Regions from separate parts of the Psychrobacillus sp. NPDC093200 genome, predicted to be linked through region 1. Evidence: riboswitches for the same ligand, from Rfam matches in the RefSeq annotation. Region 1 holds a riboswitch; each other region holds the start of a gene.
What was found. A riboswitch is a leader RNA that binds a small molecule or an ion and turns the genes downstream of it on or off. The one in region 1 is predicted to bind lysine.
Positions count from the first base shown of each region.

Region 2: another riboswitch for lysine. It lies ahead of ACQKNZ_RS17480 (transporter substrate-binding domain-containing protein); the one in region 1 lies ahead of ACQKNZ_RS08770 (aspartate kinase).
Region 3: another riboswitch for lysine. It lies ahead of ACQKNZ_RS13770 (Na+/H+ antiporter NhaC family protein); the one in region 1 lies ahead of ACQKNZ_RS08770 (aspartate kinase).

Region 1 covers NZ_JBNNVC010000002.1:229,283-235,524, reverse strand. Annotated here, with positions in the region: gene sdhA (succinate dehydrogenase flavoprotein subunit) at 1-515, opposite strand, end outside; gene ACQKNZ_RS08780 (succinate dehydrogenase cytochrome b558 subunit) at 562-1,173, opposite strand; gene ACQKNZ_RS08775 (YslB family protein) at 1,465-1,878, shown strand; gene ACQKNZ_RS08770 (aspartate kinase) at 1,940-3,160, opposite strand; lysine riboswitch at 3,265-3,440, opposite strand; gene uvrC (excinuclease ABC subunit UvrC) at 3,484-5,274, opposite strand; gene trxA (thioredoxin) at 5,327-5,641, opposite strand; gene ACQKNZ_RS08755 (electron transfer flavoprotein subunit alpha/FixB family protein) at 5,772-6,242, opposite strand, start outside.
Region 2 covers NZ_JBNNVC010000005.1:131,966-138,207, forward strand. Annotated here, with positions in the region: gene ACQKNZ_RS17465 (alpha/beta fold hydrolase) at 1-753, opposite strand, end outside; gene ACQKNZ_RS17470 (ATP-binding cassette domain-containing protein) at 918-1,652, opposite strand; gene ACQKNZ_RS17475 (amino acid ABC transporter permease) at 1,670-2,431, opposite strand; gene ACQKNZ_RS17480 (transporter substrate-binding domain-containing protein) at 2,543-3,379, opposite strand; lysine riboswitch at 3,507-3,689, opposite strand; gene safA (SafA/ExsA family spore coat assembly protein) at 4,587-5,192, opposite strand; gene pgeF (peptidoglycan editing factor PgeF) at 5,493-6,242, shown strand, end outside.
Region 3 covers NZ_JBNNVC010000003.1:44,049-50,290, forward strand. Annotated here, with positions in the region: gene lipA (lipoyl synthase) at 1-37, opposite strand, end outside; gene ACQKNZ_RS13770 (Na+/H+ antiporter NhaC family protein) at 132-1,694, opposite strand; lysine riboswitch at 1,779-1,961, opposite strand; gene yunB (sporulation protein YunB) at 2,012-2,782, opposite strand; gene ACQKNZ_RS13780 (bifunctional UDP-sugar hydrolase/5'-nucleotidase) at 2,825-4,198, opposite strand; gene ACQKNZ_RS13785 (sulfite exporter TauE/SafE family protein) at 4,244-5,062, opposite strand; gene ACQKNZ_RS13790 (DUF72 domain-containing protein) at 5,063-5,914, opposite strand.

The DNA.
Region 1 (6,242 bases):
CGACAAGTACCTTCATGGTCTTTTATAATACCCAGGAATTCCCAGCCTTCGTACTTCGTTACTAATCCTTCTACTTCATAACGACGAACTTGCTCATCAAGCGCATAAAGTAATTGTTGACCAGTTGTTGCACCAGCAAATGCTGTACGGTGCATTAAAGTTCCTCCAAAACGACGGAAGTCCAATAAGCCCTCTGGAGTACGGTTGAACATAACACCCATACGGTCAAATAAATGGATGATTCCTGGAGCGGCATCAGCCATTGCCTTAACTGGGGGTTGGTTTGCTAAAAAGTCTCCACCATATACAGTATCATCTAAATGCACTGCAGGTGAATCACCTTCACCTTTTGTATTTACAGCTCCGTTAATACCGCCTTGAGCACAAACAGAGTGTGAGCGTTTAACAGGAACTAATGAGAATAGATCTACTTGTGTGCCTTCTTCAGCAGCTTTCATTGTTGCCATTAAGCCAGCTAATCCACCGCCGACAACAATAAGTTTACTTTTTGCCATGCTATTTCACTCCTTAAATTTATAGTAGCTTAGGTGTAGAAGGGTCTTATACGAATGCTAAAAGTGCTTGTACACCAACTACAGATAACGCTAAGAAGATTACTAATGTTACATAAGTTGAAATTCTTTGAGATTTTGGTGATTGTGTAATTCCCCAGCTTATAAGGAATGACCAAATACCGTTAGCTAAGTGGAATGTAGCTGAAACTACCCCAACAATATAAAACGCTAACATCCAAGGATTCGATAAGATTTCATTCATCATATTGAAGTTAACTTCTTTTGCACCAATTGCTTTTTGGAAACGTGTTTCAAAAATGTGCCATGCAATAAACACCACTAGGAAAATACCTGTGAATCGTTGTAAAATAAATAACCAGTTTCTTAATGTGCCATATCTATTTGGATTATACTTAACAGTAAATGCAATATAGATACCATAAAATGCATGGAATAATAAAGGAATATAAATTACGAAAATTTCCAGCAATAGCACAAATGGAAGGCTTTCCATAAAATGAGTAGCTTTGTTAAAAGCCTCTTCTCCTCTTGTAGCAAAATGGTTAACTACTAAATGTTGCGTCAAAAATAATCCGACTGGAATAATCCCTAGTAAAGAATGTAATCGACGCATGTAAAATTCGCGATCTTTCGACAAAACAGTAACCCCCCTCAGATTTCCAATTAGCGATGATTAAATTATTGTAATAGAACAATAAATCATCACATGTTCACACCTTCTTGTTACGAATTTATGACATATCCATTGTACTCTCATCATTTTGGAGCGTCAAGGTATGTTTCTTTATTTTATTCATCTTTCAGACACATTTCCCTATAATGATTAGATTAACTTTTCACAAAGTATTCCATCCCCGAGAAAAATTTTATGTTAAAATAGATTCATAGTTTTTTATTTACATTTTCTTTTAGAAAGAAGGGTTGCTACTTGAATGAAAAAGAACATTCACATGTAACTTCCTTTGGATACGAAATAATAAGAGATCACGTGCTTGCTTCTATTCTCGGAAAACATGAAAAAGATATTTTATACTGGGCAGGTAAAGACCTCGCTCGTAAATTTCCTCTCTATTCAATGGAAGAAGCCATCTCTTTCTTCCAAGAAGCTGGTTGGGGAAAGCTTGAATTAGAAAAAACTTCGAAGGATTCGGCTCATTACATATTAGAAACCTTTAATTTGCCTCAAAGTGGGATTAACAGAAGTCATAGACTAGAGGCAGGTTTTCTTGCGGAGCAGCAACAAAAAATTGGCGGCTATGAGACCGAGTGCTATGATGAGCTTGTCAAAAAAACTGGAATGGTCACTTTTCATATAAAATGGGATTTAAAAAGTTCGCGATAAAACAGCATGTATACAAAAAAGAGGATTGTAGGTAAAACGACAATCCTCTTTAAATATAGAATTATCGGCTGATAGCCAATTCAAATTCATTATGAAGGGCATTAGCAGCTTGGATCATATTCCCCTGAGGTACTACTACAGAAACTTTAATCTCTGAGGTGCTTACCATTTTGACAGGTATGTTCTCCCTACTAAGACGGTCAAACATTTGGGCAGCAACACCTGGATTAGATACCATTCCCGATCCTACTATCGATACTTTAGCTAGGCCAACCTCAAAATCAGCAAAAGTAAAACCTAAAGTTTTTTTATTTGTTTCTAAAACCTCAATTGCTTCTGAAAGTGATTCCTTTTTGATAGAGAACGAAACTGTTGGCTTAATGCCCTCAACGATTGATTGGACAATAATGTCTACGTCTATATTATTATTAGCGAGTGTAGTGAAAATGGAAGCTAGCGAACCATTAAAAGGCACTTCATACTCTATAGTCAAACGTACTATATCTGATTCAAACGCTACCCCACGTACTACTAAATTTTTTTCCACATCTACTTCCTCCTTTAAAATTGTTCCTTCTGTTTCTTCATAGCTTGATCGTACTCTAAGTGGTATTTTATAATTTTTTGCAAACTCCACTGCTCGGGGGTGCAATACTCCAGCGCCTAAATTGGCTAACTCTAACATCTCATCATATTCCAACTGCTCTAGTTTTCTAGCATCTAATATATAACGAGGATCTGAAGTATAAATGCCATCTACGTCTGTGTAAATATCACATATTTCTGCATCTATCGCAGCTGCAATAGCGACGGCAGTAGTATCTGATCCTCCTCTTCCTAAGGTAGTGATTTCCCCCTCCAAAGAAATCCCTTGAAATCCTGCGACAATTACTACTTGATTACCATCAAGATATTCATTTATCTTGTTGCCATTTAGTTGACTGATTTTCGCATTTCTATGTACATCGTCTGTTTGGATGCCTGCTTGCCAACCTGTGAGAGATAGGGCTTCCACACCAAGTGAGTTCAATTGTATTGCAAGCAAGGACATCGTCACTTGTTCCCCTGTTGACAACAACATATCCATCTCTCTTTTTACAGGACTATCGGTGATTTTACTTGCCAACAAATTTAAATCATCAGTTGTTTTACCCATTGCAGAAACAACTACTACAATATCGTGGCCTTTTTCTTTTTCATTTTGAATCCTTTTTGCGATATTCGTTATTTTGTCGAGAGTGCCTACAGAAGTTCCGCCAAATTTCATAACAATTTTACTCATTAACCTATCTCCCCTTTTGTCTCTGTCAGGATACAATAAAAAAAGCTTTCCACAAGATTGCGGAAAGCTAACTCTTCTCATACACGGTCAAAAAACAATTGCCCATGTGAGATAGCCCTCCAGAATATATATTCTGACAATCCTGCATCTCTTAAATACAGAACCAACATAGAAAAGGAAAAGCTTTTCTATATTTCGGCGAACAACCCTTTCCTAACCCCTCAATGGATCTTTCATCCTCATGATTAGTACTATTGCAATTCGCACCTCTATCTTCACTGTTTGAATAGTGAATATTAAATTGTTTTAAAGATAACACAAGATTATTCAGAAGACAATAAATTTTTCTGAAAATGAGCAATTAGATTATCTGCTAATTTACTAGGAAGCCCAGATTCGATTAACTCTTCCTTAGATGCAGCTTGCATTCGTTTAACGGAGCCAAAATGCTTGAGTAGTAGTTTTTTTCGCTTTGGTCCGATTCCTTCTATTCCATCTAATGAAGAAGCAATAGTATGCTTCCCTCTTTGTTGACGATGGAATGTGATAGCAAAACGATGGACCTCATCTTGAATCCTTTGTAATAAATAGAATGCCTCGCTAGTTCGCTTCATAGGTATAATCATTAAGGGATCACCATAAAGCAAAGAAGAAGTTTGGTGTTTCGTATCCTTGGCTAGTCCTGCAATAGGTATATCTAAGCCCAATTCATCTTCAATAATTTCGCGAGCAGCCTCTATTTGTCCTTTACCACCATCAATAATGATAAGGTCAGGAAGTGGCAGTCTTTCTTTTAGTACTCTTGTGTATCTTCTTCGAACAACCTCGCGCATCGCTCCATAGTCATCATGCTTGGCTGCTGTTCTAGTTTTATATTTACGATAATCTTTTTTATATGCTCTGCCATCAACAAAAACTACCATGGCTGAAACTGCATCTGTCCCATGGATATGTGAATTATCAAATGCTTCGATTCTGCTTGGCATGCTAATTCCCATCAATTGACCTAATTCCTCTACAGCCCCAACTGTCCGCTCCTCTTGACGTTCGATTAAGTGAAATTTTTCTTTCAATGCAATTGAAGCATTTTTTTGAGCCAGATCTACTAAGTTCTTTTTTGCTCCCTTTTGTGGAATAATGACCTTCATTTGCAGCAGCTCAGACGCCAAATCCAAATCGGTAGTATTTGGGACGAATATTTCCTTTGGCTTGATGTGTTCAGGTTTGGCATAAAACTGGCCTAGAAACGTAAGAAACTCTTCCTCCGGGTCACGATACATCGGGAATAGCGACACATCTCTTTCTATCAGTTTACCTTGGCGCACAAAAAAGACTTGGACGCACATCCACCCTTTGTCTACTGAATATCCGAAAATATCACGGTTCGTGAAATCATTCATCGTCATTTTTTGTTTTTCCATAACTTGATCAATGTGGGCAATTTGATCGCGGTATTCCTTAGCTCGTTCAAACTCAAGCTGTTCCGCTGCAGCATTCATTTTTTCTGTCAGTTCTTTCTTGACCTTTCCATGTCCACCATTAAGGAAACTAGAGATTTCGTGAATTATTTCTGTGTATGTTGGTTCATCAATTTCCTTTACACATGGAGCTAAGCACTGACCAATATGATAGTAAAGACAAACTTGACTAGGTAGCTTTTGACACTTTCTTAATGGATATAGTCTATCCAGCAGCTTTTTCGTTTCATGGGCAGAATGGGAATTTGGATAGGGTCCAAAATATTTCCCTTTGTCCTTTTTTACTTGTCTTGTAATAATTAGCTTTGGGTTCTTTTCCCCTGTAATTTTTATATATGGGTACGTCTTATCGTCCTTGAGCATGATATTGTATTTTGGATCATGCTTTTTGATCAAATGGAGCTCCAAGATCAATGCCTCTAGCTCAGACGATGTAACGATATATTCGAAGTCCACTATCTCTTGTACTAATCTTTGAGTTTTTCCATCATGTGAACCGGTAAAATAAGATCTTACACGATTTTTTAATACTTTTGCTTTTCCTACATATATAATAGTGCCTTTTCGATCCTTCATCAAATAACAGCCCGGTTGATCTGGTAGGATTGCACATTTCTGTTGAATTAGTTCGTTCATCTCATCACCTGTTTAAAAAAACCGGGCGCCTTAGAGGACCCGGTTTTTATTATTATGCGTTTTTCTCAACGAATTGAACTAGTGCTTCTTTTGGTTGGAAACCAACAGCTTTGTCTACTGGCTGACCATCTTTAAATAACACTAATGTTGGGATTGACATGATACCGAATTGACTTGCAGTCGCTTGGTTCTCATCTACGTCAACTTTAACGATTTTAACTTTCTCGCTCATTTCAGCATCCATTTCTTCTAGAACTGGAGCAATCATTTTACATGGTCCGCACCATGTTGCCCAAAAATCTACTAATACTAATCCTTTTTCAACTTCTTGTGAGAAGGTTTGATCTGTTCCATGAACAATTGCCATATATAATTCCTCCTTTATTAACTCTAAATAGATTATAGCAGACAAAAAATGCTTCATCTACAATTTAGCTTACACACGTAAATTTCATTTATTCACACAAAAACTCGGCCCATAAAGAGCCGAGCATTTTTTATGCATTCACTTTAAGCTTTTTGAATTCTTCTGTTAGCATCGGGATAACTTCAAACAAGTCTCCGACAATTCCATAGTCAGCGACTTTAAAGATATTAGCTTCTGGATCCTTGTTAATCGCCACAATAATTTTAGAGTTAGACATACCTGCTAAATGCTGAATTGCTCCAGAAATACCAGCCGCGATATAAAGGTCAGGAGTTACAACCTTACCAGTTTGGCCGATTTGTAGTGAATAATCACAGTAGTCAGCATCACAAGCTCCACGAGAAGCTCCAACTGCTCCACCTAACACGTTCGCAAGCTCTTTTAATGGTGCAAATCCTTCCTCACTCTTCACTCCACGTCCACCCGCGATAACAACCTTCGCCTCTGATAAGTCTACGCCTTCCGTAGATTTACGTACTACTTCTTTAATGATTGTGCGTAGGTTTGTGATGTCAACTGATAGAGAAGAAACGTCACAAGA
Region 2 (6,242 bases), on a different contig from region 1:
GTGACTTAGATGAGGATAATGTCCCTTCACATCCATTATTTTAAAATCACTTTTCTCAATATGGCGATGTAAGTATTCACCTACCTGAATAGGAACAATACTATCTTCTGAGCATTGGATGATTAATGTTGGAATAGATGATTTCTCTAAATCCTTACGATGGTCGGAAAAGAATGTCACCTCCGCAAATTGCTTTGTAATCTTCGGGTCGGTTGAGCTAAAACTTTTTTCTACTTCTTTTGCTACCTCAGGGTGCACGTCATTAGCGGCTACTATTGGAGCCATATAGCTTGCCCATCCTATAAAATTCATCTCCATCATATCTAACATTTCATAAATATCTCTTTCTTCGAATCCTCCAAAATACTCTCTATCATTAAGATACCTTGGAGATGGACCAATCATAACCAAACTTTTAAATGCCTCAGGTTTTTGAATGGCTGCTAGCATACCGATCATGGAGCTAACGGAATGTCCAACAAAGATTACTTCGTGAAGCTTCAATGCCTCTATTATATCTAGCACATCTTGAACATAGCCTTTAAGTGAACCATATTTCTCAGAATTATAAACCTTTAAATTTGAATCTCCTGACCCAACATAATCAAACAAAACAATTTGATATTCTTCTTCAAATGAAGGGACAATATTTCTCCACATGGTTTGATCACAACCGAAACCATGGGCAAACATTATTACTTTTTCCTTGTTCCCTATTACTTTTACATTATTTCGTTTTAGTACTTCATTCATGAAAACACCTCTAGTTTTTTTCCTTATATAAAAGGCTTCCTCTTCTTTTAAAAGGGAAGCCTTACATAGATTTGATAATTTATCCATTGCATATATTACCAATATACTATTTTATCTATTTTTTTTCTACACAAAAAGGTGAATTGATACTAACAACCTAGAGTTTATTTCAATGTTCTTTTTAAGAATTCTCTCGTTCGATCTTGTAGAGGATTGTTAAAAATTTGCTCTGGAGGGCCTTCCTCCGCAATAACTCCCTTATCCATAAAGACTACTCGATCGGAAACCTCCTTGGCAAATTCCATTTCATGAGTAACAATTAACATTGTCAAACCAGTGTTCGCAAGTTCTTTCATTACTTTTAACACTTCCCCCACCATTTCTGGGTCAAGTGCTGATGTAGGCTCATCAAAAAGCATTACATCAGGCTCCATAGACAAGGCTCGTGCAATAGCAACTCTCTGCTTTTGACCTCCGGACAATTGCTTTGGTTTAGCATTAACGTAGCCATCCATGCCTACAACGTTTAAGTATTTCAGTGCAATTTTCTCGGCTTCTTCCTTAGAACGCTTTAATACCTTTACCTGTCCAACTGAACAGTTACCTAACACATTGTGATTATTAAACAGATTAAACTGTTGAAAGACCATTCCAAGCTTCGTTCGGTAGGAATGGATATCGTGCTTATTATCGAGAATATTCTCCCCTTGATAAATGATTTGCCCACCACTTGGCTTTTCCAACAAATTAATGCAGCGGAGAAGAGTCGATTTTCCCGATCCAGAAGAGCCAATGATGCATACAACCTCGCCTTTTTTAACAGAGAAATCGATATCTTTTAATACTTCATGTGCTCCAAAGGATTTGCTTAAATGTTGAATTTCAATTACTTTTTCCATAGTTGCTCCTCCTTTGCTTACTGATTTTCATGTGGACCTTTTGGTAGGACTGCCATTTGCATCGGTTGACCAATGACTGTATAGTTTTCAGGTCCATCCAATTTCTTCTCAAAATGACGTAATATCAAGGTAACAGCAAATGTCATGATGAAATACAAGATACAAGCTACAAAAAATGACTCAAAATATCTAAAGTTATTTCCTGCAACTGATTTTGTTTGGAAATACAGCTCAGTGACTCCGATTACATTCAACACAGAGGTATCCTTAATATTAATGATAAATTGGTTACCTGTTGCAGGAAGTATATTGCGGATAACTTGAGGTAACACAATATGAAGCATCGTTTGAATATGCGTCATCCCTATTGCTTGAGAGGCTTCAAATTGACCCTTGTCTATGGAAATAACTCCGCCTCGAACAATCTCCGCCATATAAGCACCCGTGTTTATAGAAACAATGAAAATAGCAGCGAGTAGACGATCCATGTCTAAGCCAAAGGCCAATGAGGAGCCGTAAAAAATAACCATTGCTTGTACTATCATTGGTGTGCCACGGAAAAACTCTATATAAATAGAGAGCATTAAGTTAACCAGCTTAAGAAAGTATCTTTTAATCCCCTTTTCCGGCATAGGAACAGTTCTTATAACTCCTGCCAGCAAACCGATGATAGCTCCGAAGATAGTTCCAATAATGGATATTAAGAGGGTTACTCCGGCTCCTCGTAAAAACATTGGCCAATTATTTGTAATGATGGATATAATCCATTCTAAACTCATAGTCTTCCTCCTTACATACTAGCTGACCCATAAACACACTTTCCAAGGAAAGTCAGTAAATGCTGTAAATAATGAAACGGCTGCAAAATAGTAGCAGCCGTTGTTATATGCTTATTCTGCAGCTGGTTGATTTAAAATAGCATTGTCCATAATTTCTTGTCGCTCTTCTTCTGAGATTCCTGCTAAAATTTTATTGATTTTGTCTGTTAAGTCACTTTCCTTTTTCAATCCTACTGCAACGGCTGTTTCCTCTTCATCTGCCACGAATCCTTCTGTAAATTCGATCATTACAAATTTATCATTTGCTGATGAAGCACTAATCCCTTCTGGACGTTCAGATACATAGCCGTCAATCATTCCAGATTCTAGTGCCACACGCATTGCAGGGAAATTATCTGATGCCGGTTGTTTTTTTACTCCTTCAATTTGGTCAATAACCCCGTAGTGAGAAGTATTTAATTGGCCAGTAATTTTCGCACCCTTAAAGTCTTGAATGGAGGTAGCATTTTCAAATGTCCCGCCCTTTTTTACCACCATAACAAAGTTGGAAGTATAATAGTTTTCGGAGAAATCAATTGTTTTTTTACGCTCTGCAGTTGGTGACATCCCTGCAATAATTGCATCAATTTTGCCGGATGTTAGGGCTGGAACTAAACCGTCCCATTCCGTTTTAACAACAACGAGCTCTTTACCTAAGCCCTCAGCTATTTTTTTAGCAATTTCTACATCGTAACCACCAGCATATTCTGCATTACCGTCAATTTTTACGCCACCATTTTTGTCATCCATTTGAGTCCAGTTAAATGGTGCATATCCTGCCTCTAAACCTACTGTAAAAGTATCTTGATCAGAAGCTGATCCAACGCTTTCTTCCTCTTTTGTTCCACAAGCTGCAAGCAGTAAAATGGTTGATAATAATAATGTTAAAGTGAATAGACTTTTTTTCATCTCTATTAATCTCCTTTTTTAAATTAGTATATGTATGCATGCATACAAAAAGGACAACCGTACAAAAAAAGACCTGAGATAGACTCAGGTCATATATGTATGGTTGCCCTAAATCCTCTACTTTTCCCCATGAGATAGCACACCATTATAAACCGGGACGTTTATAACGGACAGTCCTGCAATTATTCACTGCAGACCCAGCATGTAATAATGAGTTTATTACAAACTTCGGCGACATTTCCTTCTCCCTAGCATCACAGCTACTCAAGCTCCACTAAGGACTGTTAAATATCGCGCCTCTACCTCACTTCTATAAAGCGAGGTTATATTCAATTATTGTTCATAGTCTACAACAGAGATTTTCATCTGTCAACATCTGTTCTATTGATTAAACCAAATATTACTATTATTAGATTGTAATCTCTTTAGAATTATTTCATTACCCATTTTTAAAAAAAGCTAATAATCCGAGGAATTGCTAAGAAAAGTCTGCTAAAGTAAACGCATTTTCAACTTTATCAGACTTTTTCTTTTTCCCTTTGGGCATAGGTTCCGAGGGGGAGCGATAAGCCATCACCGTCGCTTGCGCATCTTTTATGAGGTCTTATCTGTCTCAGTCGTCCCACAAGAGGCGCCGCCTGCCGCTCCAATCATAAGTTTTATAGTAAAGAGAAAGGAATATAGATAAAACTAACTCATTTATTTAAAGCTATTAATAAAATACTTTTCACTTTGACTATTTGATTAACAAATGATGGTTGATTTCCGCTCTCAACGGACGCTTTCCGTGGGGTGAGGATAAGCCATCACTGTCGTTTGTGATGTCTTATCTGTCTCACTCATCCAACCGGAGTCGCCGCCTGCCGCTCCAATCAAATAAAGCCCGCTTTAAAAGCCTCCATATACATTCTAGGATCTCTTAGACCATTCGTTGATTGGTTGAAGCCCCTTTCTAGGAGAATTTCCATTTTGAACGGGAAGAAAAATGTTTCACATGAAACTTTATATTATAAAAAAACATGAGATAAGCTGGTTTCACATTACATGCGACAGTATGGCTTATCGCTATACTCCACAGAAAGAATTCGTTTAAAGCGCAACTTTAGCTATTTATCATTTACGCTTTTCATTTTTCTCATCTTATCGGATAACTGCAAAAAAAGAGCGCAAATGACTTGGCTACTACCTTCATTTGCACCCTTTTTACTTATTTTTGTATAAACATTTGTGTCCAGTAGTTACCGTCTTTTACATAACCTACACCAATATGAGTATAGTTTTTGTTTAAGATATTCGCCCTATGACCTTCACTGTTCATCCAAGCATCTACTACTGCTGAGGCTGTTTTTTGACCCATAGCAATATTTTCTCCTGCAGATTTATAGCTTATACCAAAATTCTTCATCATTGTAAATGGAGTTCCATAGACAGGACTAGTGTGACTAAAATAGTTTTTATCGTGCATATCCTGTGATTTATATTGCGCTACTCTTCCAAGCTCCCAATCGTATTTTAATGCTGAAAGACCCGCGTTTGCTCTTTCCACATTTACAAGTTTAATTACTTCTTGTTCTATACTATAAGAATCGTTTGAAGGGACATTGATTTTTTGACCTGGATAAATAAGGTCCGCATTTTCTAATTGAGGATTTTCCTTGATTAATTCTGAAACACCTGTTTGTGTCTTCACAGCAATTTTCCATAAAGAGTCTCCTGAAACTACTGTATAGGAATTAGCTGCAAATGTAGTGATAGGCATTAATAACGTTAGTGTTAGTAGTCCTACAATTGCTACTTTTATTTTTTTAAACAATTTAATCTTCCTTTCCTTTTTTAACTCTACTAATATAGTAAATTAAAAAAAGAATGGAAATCATCCCTTAATAATTGGATGCAATTTTACAGGTATATTACAAAGGAAATGAATAGAGAACCGAAGCTCGCTATTAAGCGAATTCACGCTTGTTTAAAGGTAATATTTTTGAAATATTCAAGGAGGAAAATTCCTCTATAGACAAAATCTTTTCCGATTATCCCTTCTTTACTCGAACTGACCATTCTGCTCTCCTATACAACTACCAAGGATTATACTATATTAAAAGTGGGTGATTATATGAATATTAGGAAATATTTAAATAACGAGCGTTTTGTCATAGGAACGACAATGAAAGACGTTACTGCTTTAGAAGAGAATAACATGGCTTTACACGTTTGTGAAAATCCAAAGAATATATTGGAAAATCGTAAGAGACTGGCGGAGCAACTCCAATGTGATTTGGATGATTTTGTTTGCGCCAATCAGACACATAGCGCCAATTTCCATAAGGTAACTGCAGCTGATAAGGGGCGTGGAGCAAGGCTGTTAGATACTGCCATTAAGGATACAGATGCTCTTTATACATTTGAACCAGATCTTTTGTTATGTAGTTTTACAGCAGATTGCGTCCCTGTCATTTTCTACAATGAAAAAAATAATCTGGTGGGAGTAGTACACTCTGGCTGGCAAGGAACGGTCAAGGAAATTACAAGGAAGCTGTTTGAGTATTTAAAACAACACGAACACTGTAATCCAAATGACTTTCATGTACAAATCGGCTCTGCACTTAGCCAAGAAAAATTTGAGGTAGATGAAGATGTCTATAAAAAGTTTAAAGATTTAGGCTATGCGAACGACTTTATGTACTATAAAAATGAAACTGGTAAATTTCATATCGATAACCAGCTCACCGTCCAAAAGCAATGTGAGCTTGCTGGTATTCCACTTGAACGTATTTCAATCGATCGAACATGCACATTTTTAAACCCTGGTGGTTTCTCTCATCGAGAAGACAGAAATACAGGTAGACATTTAAGTTTTATCATG
Region 3 (6,242 bases), on a different contig from region 1:
GTTCATGCTGTTCTTTTGGTGGTTTACACGCTGTCACGATTCCATACCCCATTCCCATTAATCTGACTTTACTGATGTCAATGTACCATATTATTAGAATTCAAACAACCTTCTAAAATCAACGGGCAGAACTATTGAACCACTCTTTTGCTTCTAATCGACCAAAAGGCAAACAACAAAACAATTATAATTATAACTGTTATTAACCCTATCAAGACAGAGCTTGTTAAGCCTAGTACCAAGTAACCTACTGCTGCAATAATTGCGCTAATAATAGCATAGGGCAGCTGAGTCATTACGTGGTCAATTACATTAACACCTGCTCCTGTGGCAGACATAATAGTCGTATCGGAGATTGGTGAGCAATGGTCTCCAAAAACTGCTCCTGCTAAAACAGCAGCTAAGACTGGAAGCAATAATTGAGGCTCAATCGCCATGATGATACTCGCTCCAATAGGAAGTAAGATTCCAAAAGAACCCCAAGATGATCCAGTTGCAAAAGCCATAAATGCTGTTAACACGAACATTAATACAGGTATCACACCTACTGGTACATTGTTTTCCGTAACTAAAGTAGCTAAAAATGCTCCAGTTTCTAAAGCTGTGATTAAATAAGACAACGACCAAGCAAACACTAATATCAAAATAGCTGGAAGCATAGATTTAACACCTGTGCATATGGCTTTCCACACGTAAGTCATGTTTGCCTCTGGGTTCGTTTTAAATTGGCGTATATATAAAATCATTGCGATTATACTAGCTGTCAGTCCCCCTATAAATAACGAAAGAGGTACATCTGTATGTTCAAAGATTATAAAAATGTCTAAAACTTTTCCTGAAAGGCTATAACCCGTCCAAAACATACTTCCTAAAGTGACAACCACTAAAGAAATAATAGGAAGTAATAAATCAATCACCTTACCATAATTATTTTCCGGGAAATCACCCTCTAAATCTCCAGGATTTGTTTTCTCCGGGTCAAAAAGTACGCCTGTATCCATCGCTCGTCTTTCATGCTTTTTCATCTCAAACAAATCAAAGTCAGTCCATGCTGTAAAAAAGACCAATGCTAATGTTGCGATTACATAGAAGTTCATCGGTGCCATTAACACAAATGCCTCCAGCGGTGTATAATCAGTCACCGCATGTGTAGCAAAAATTACACCAAGCTGACTGATTAGGAAAGCTCCCCAACTAGAGACTGGAGACACTACACAAACTGGTGCAGAGGTGGAATCGATAAAATAAGCAAGCTTTGCACGAGAAACTTTATGAGAGTCTGTAATAGGTCTAGCGATTTGCCCAACTGCTAATGCATTAAAATAATCATCCACAAAAATGATAATCCCCAAAAAAGCAGTTAAAAGTTTAGATCCTCTTTTTGTTTTGATTCTTTTGATAGCCCAAGCAGCAAATGCTGTGCTACCACCGGAAAGACTAACGAAAGCTGTTACTACTCCTAATAATAATATAAAAGCTAAAATATATATGTTATATACGTTTAACCCACCATCCCAAAAGGATACTTTAAATGAGTCCCATAATAAAAGAAAAGATTGTACTGGGTTAAAATTCTCTACAAGTAATGCGGCGGAAAGAATCCCCGCTCCCAATGAAAGTAAAACTCTTTTAGTCACTAAAACCATAATAATTGCCAATAATGGTGGCACTAACGAAAAAATAGTATTCTCCAAAACTGTTCCTCCTTAAAAATCGAAAAGCCAACCTATAAATATATATAGGTTGGCTTGATTATGAACTATAAGTTAAATACTTACTTCATTTGTAGCTCCCCATCTATACTTAAGTATAAATGACAGTGTTATTTTTATTCAAAATAACCCCAACTAAGTATCCTATGACTATTAATACTTAGCTTCGGCAAAGCTTCCTTTCATCTACGATCAACGGTGTCAACCTCCTGTAAATTACTCTTAAGCCTCGCAGCCTCTACCTATTCATTATTCATTTCTTTCTATTCTAACAGGCTTTTATAAAAACCGCCTTTTTTTTAATCTTCCGGCAATGGTATTGGTACCTCCACTGATGGAGCAGCAGACCCATCTCCTCCGGTATAAATATGAGGCACCTGTCCCTGTACTAAGCCCATTGCAACAGGGATATTTTGTTCAACTACACTCATTTTGCTCGCAAGTGGCACAATGATTTGTACATTTACTTTAATATGGATACTAATTTCTACATAAGCATTATTTATCCCAAACTCTGTTATGGTCGGCACTACATTGGACTGAACATTACCTATTACATGGAAACGAATTGGGATTTTAGGCCCTAAGTTTCCGATTAGAGGTATATTTGTAGCCTGCCCCATCGGCACAAAGAATACTACCCCACCTTGATCTTCCATTGTATGTTTATCATATTCAATATCATCCAAGTAGGGAAGACTAGAAAGATTTCCTTTTTCTGCCTGTTCCAAATGAGATTGCACTAAACTATTTGTATCAGAAAGTACTCGGTTGATAATCTCCGTATTAAACTTAGTCGTCACCATATTTTTACTATCTGAAGGAACTTCTTCAATAATATCGTTTACGTCTAACACATTTGCCGTACGTGAATTAATCGCTTTACTAATTACCATAGAGGCAATCTTATTAGTTTGTACTTCTGCATAATCTAAATAAGTTGGAGTCAGTTGGGCATTTATGTAATAAAACACCCAAGCTACCGACAAGAGAAAGCATGTCAAAAAGATAGCTAATTTACGTTGAGTGCTAAAAAATATAAAACGTTTCTTCTTTTTTCGATAAAACAACGAAAAAACCTCCTCATTACTTTTATGTAACAAGAAGGTCTTTTATGCCCTGCACTTATGCTCTTCCTTTATTCCGTACCATTTCACAACGTCTCGAATCGTTTCTGGCATAATATATTGTTTTTTTGCTGTTTTAAAGGAAGGAAAGAAATATCCAAATGTGAACATATCCAAAGTTGCCAGCCGGTAGGTGTCCTGGATAAGTAACGGACTTCCCTGTATGAAGATAACACCATCTTCTCTTTCAACTATTTGTTCAAATAATACATTACCTAAGAATTTACCACGAAAGCCTAGTCCTTTTACTTCGAGGTGAGGCCATTTATCATTTTTTGATTGCTCAATGATCTCTAGCAAATCTGCTCCACTTAATGTAATGATACAAGGATTAATAGGATGTGGAAGACATTGATGTAAGTCTCCAGCAGTTACAGGTCCCTCTGGTAAATCTTTTAAAAATATACCCGCTGGGAACATTGCACAATCAGCACCTGTATATTCGAGCAACCCTTTCCCAAAAAATTTAGCGAGCTCAGATTCATGAAACCATTCTTTTTCAAGCTTTACTGGATTATTAAATACAGTATGAGAAAGCTGGGCTTTTCCTTCATACTCCCAACGACTTTGGAGTTTGCTTGCATATTCAGGTACGGGTAGCTCGTCGGTCGGATATACCTTAGCCTCTTTTGAAACAATCTTCTTGCTAATATGATCAAATTCTAATATTACACGTCCAATATACATACCAAATTTGCCTGTAGCAGCCTGCAAAGTGTTCCCTAACCATTTCCCCTCCTCGAACAAATGATGGGTGTGAGCGCCTAAAATAAGATCCAATGAGGGTATTTGTTCAATCAGAATTTCATCCTGTGATTTTCCCAAATGTGACATACATATTAGAATATCTACTTGTGAGGAAATTTCCTTACACACATTTTTTAATCGTGGTATAGGGTCCTGTACATGCCAGCCAAGTTTTTCATAGTAAACGCCATAATCTGCCGTGGCAGCAACAATTCCAATTTTAATGCCAGAGGGGGTTTGATGAATTTTGTAAGGCTTTACCCAATTAGGAATCTCTCCATCCAAGTTAGTAAAATTTGAAACAATTACTTCAAAATTTGCTTCTGTATATAAAGAGTCTAATTCCTCATGACTAAGCGTTATCCCTTCGTTATTACCAATTGTCACATAGTCATACTTTGCCTCGTTTAAAAGCTTTACATTGCCCTTCCCCAGAGTTCCTTCTGTATAAATATTGGAGCGATCCACGTGATCCCCAATATCTAAAATAAGATAGGAATCCTTCTTTTCATGCATCTTTCTTTTATTTGAAAGAAAGTGATGGATTGAAGGCCAATTTTCCAAATGACTGTGCAAGTCATTTGTATGATAAATATAAATCGTTTCTTTCACCCTCTCCACCTCTTTCATATGTTTTAACCATTTTATAATTTTCTTTTAAAATAGCCCATCAATAATGGAGCGGATTCCAAGTAACAGTAACACTATCCGTAAGGCAGTTACTAGTGTTTCCGAGTTCAACTTTTTGTTCAGCTTTGCACCAATCTTCGCACCAATATATGCAGCAGGGATAACGGGTATGGTATATAGCCATGGAACATTTCCTAATGATATATGGGTTGCCGAATTGACAATAGACGATAAAAACACCATAAACATGGAAGTACCCACTGCAACATGTGGAGGAAAAAGAAATAACAAAATCATAGCAGGTACAATCATCGATCCTCCACCGATTCCAAATAACCCTGAGGCAAAGCCAATTACAAACGTTAAGGAAACGGCAAACCAAATCGGAAAACCATATACATATGTATTTTCTCCATCCTTAAACGTCCGCTGCTTACCATGATTAACAAACCATTGAACCGGCTTCAAATACTTACGAACAAGCAATAGAATAGATAGGGCAACGAGTAATATACCAAAGTATAGGTTAAATGACGGGAGATCTAATCCTTTATTAACCCAAGCACCTAAAATAGTACCCGGAATACTGCCAATAAAAAATATAAATCCACTTCTAAAATCTACTGTTTTAGACTTCATATAGGATAGAGTAGAAGACAGGCCAATAAAGATCATCATGACAACCGAAAGACCCACCACACTTTGTGGTGTAATATTTGGTATCAAATCAAGCGTAGTACCAAGAAAAAGTACTGCGGGCACTAAAATAACGCCGCCCCCTAGCCCTACCAAGGCACCTATCACCCCGGAAAAAAGACCGCTAAGCACTAATAAAAACCACTCCATTTAAAATTCTCCTTCGAAAAGATTTAGTTGCTTTGGAGCAAGTCCGTCAAATTCAATATCTAACATGTGTTGAAAGGATTTAGCATTTTTAGCCGCATGACCGCCTGAATTGTTATTAAATAACACAAGCACCTCCGAAGCCTGCTTTGATAGAGTTTGACATATTTGTTGAATATATTGGAGCTCCTGTTCATTATAATCATATAAATAGCGGACTTCTCTCCACTTTTCATTGTTACCAGGATTCTTCCATCCGTAAAAGTTTCTACCGTGAAGACGAACCAATACTTTATCAGAAGTAGCAATCGGAACTACAGGTATACTCCCTTCCCCATTTTGCGGCTCATCACAAACGCTATGATGAAAATTATTTTCCTTCAAAAATTGGATGGTCGACTCCTTATATTCTGGAAGATACCAGGATTGATGGCGAAACTCGATTACCACCTCAAAATCCTTTAGTTCTTCCCTTATTCTCCTCATATATTGAACATTGTCCTTCTCACACTGAAACCAAGGCGGAAATTGAACAAGCACCATCGCCAGCTTCCCCGCCTCCTTCAGAGGACGAAGCATCTGTCGGTAGCTCTCAAACATTTCCTCTGACGTTTTAAAAGGGTTTTCTCCTCTGAGATGACCCGTTATTCCTTGATAGGCCTTTACAATAAATTGAAAATTATCAGGAGTCTCTCGAATCCATTTTTCTATATTCCGTTGTGGTTGAATCGCATAAAAGGACGCATCCAGCTCTACAATTGGAAAATGTGCACTATAATCTTGCAGCTTCTCCTTAGGCGACGAAACGTATAAATCTGGGTGATCCCCCCAACCAGTTAAACCAATCTTAATCATCAAACCACCTCTTTATTAATACTTAGTATCATATCATTTCCCTAACCAATCAGACAAAAAAATAGACCAAATATCCACTTTTCTAACAATTATTAAATAAGTTTTGTGGGCAGCAGGTGAAGTGTTTTGAAAAAATTGTTGCAGTAACAGGCCAAAGCATTGCGAGAAAACAAAGTGTTGCGTATATCAGGGGAAGTGTTGCACAGAGCGAGACAACTGTTGCGTGACAGACCCCAAGTGTTGCAGGAACCGGCCAAAGTGTTGCGCATATCAGGGGAAGTGTTGCACAGAGCGAGACAACTGTTGCAAGACAACGCCCAAGTGTTGC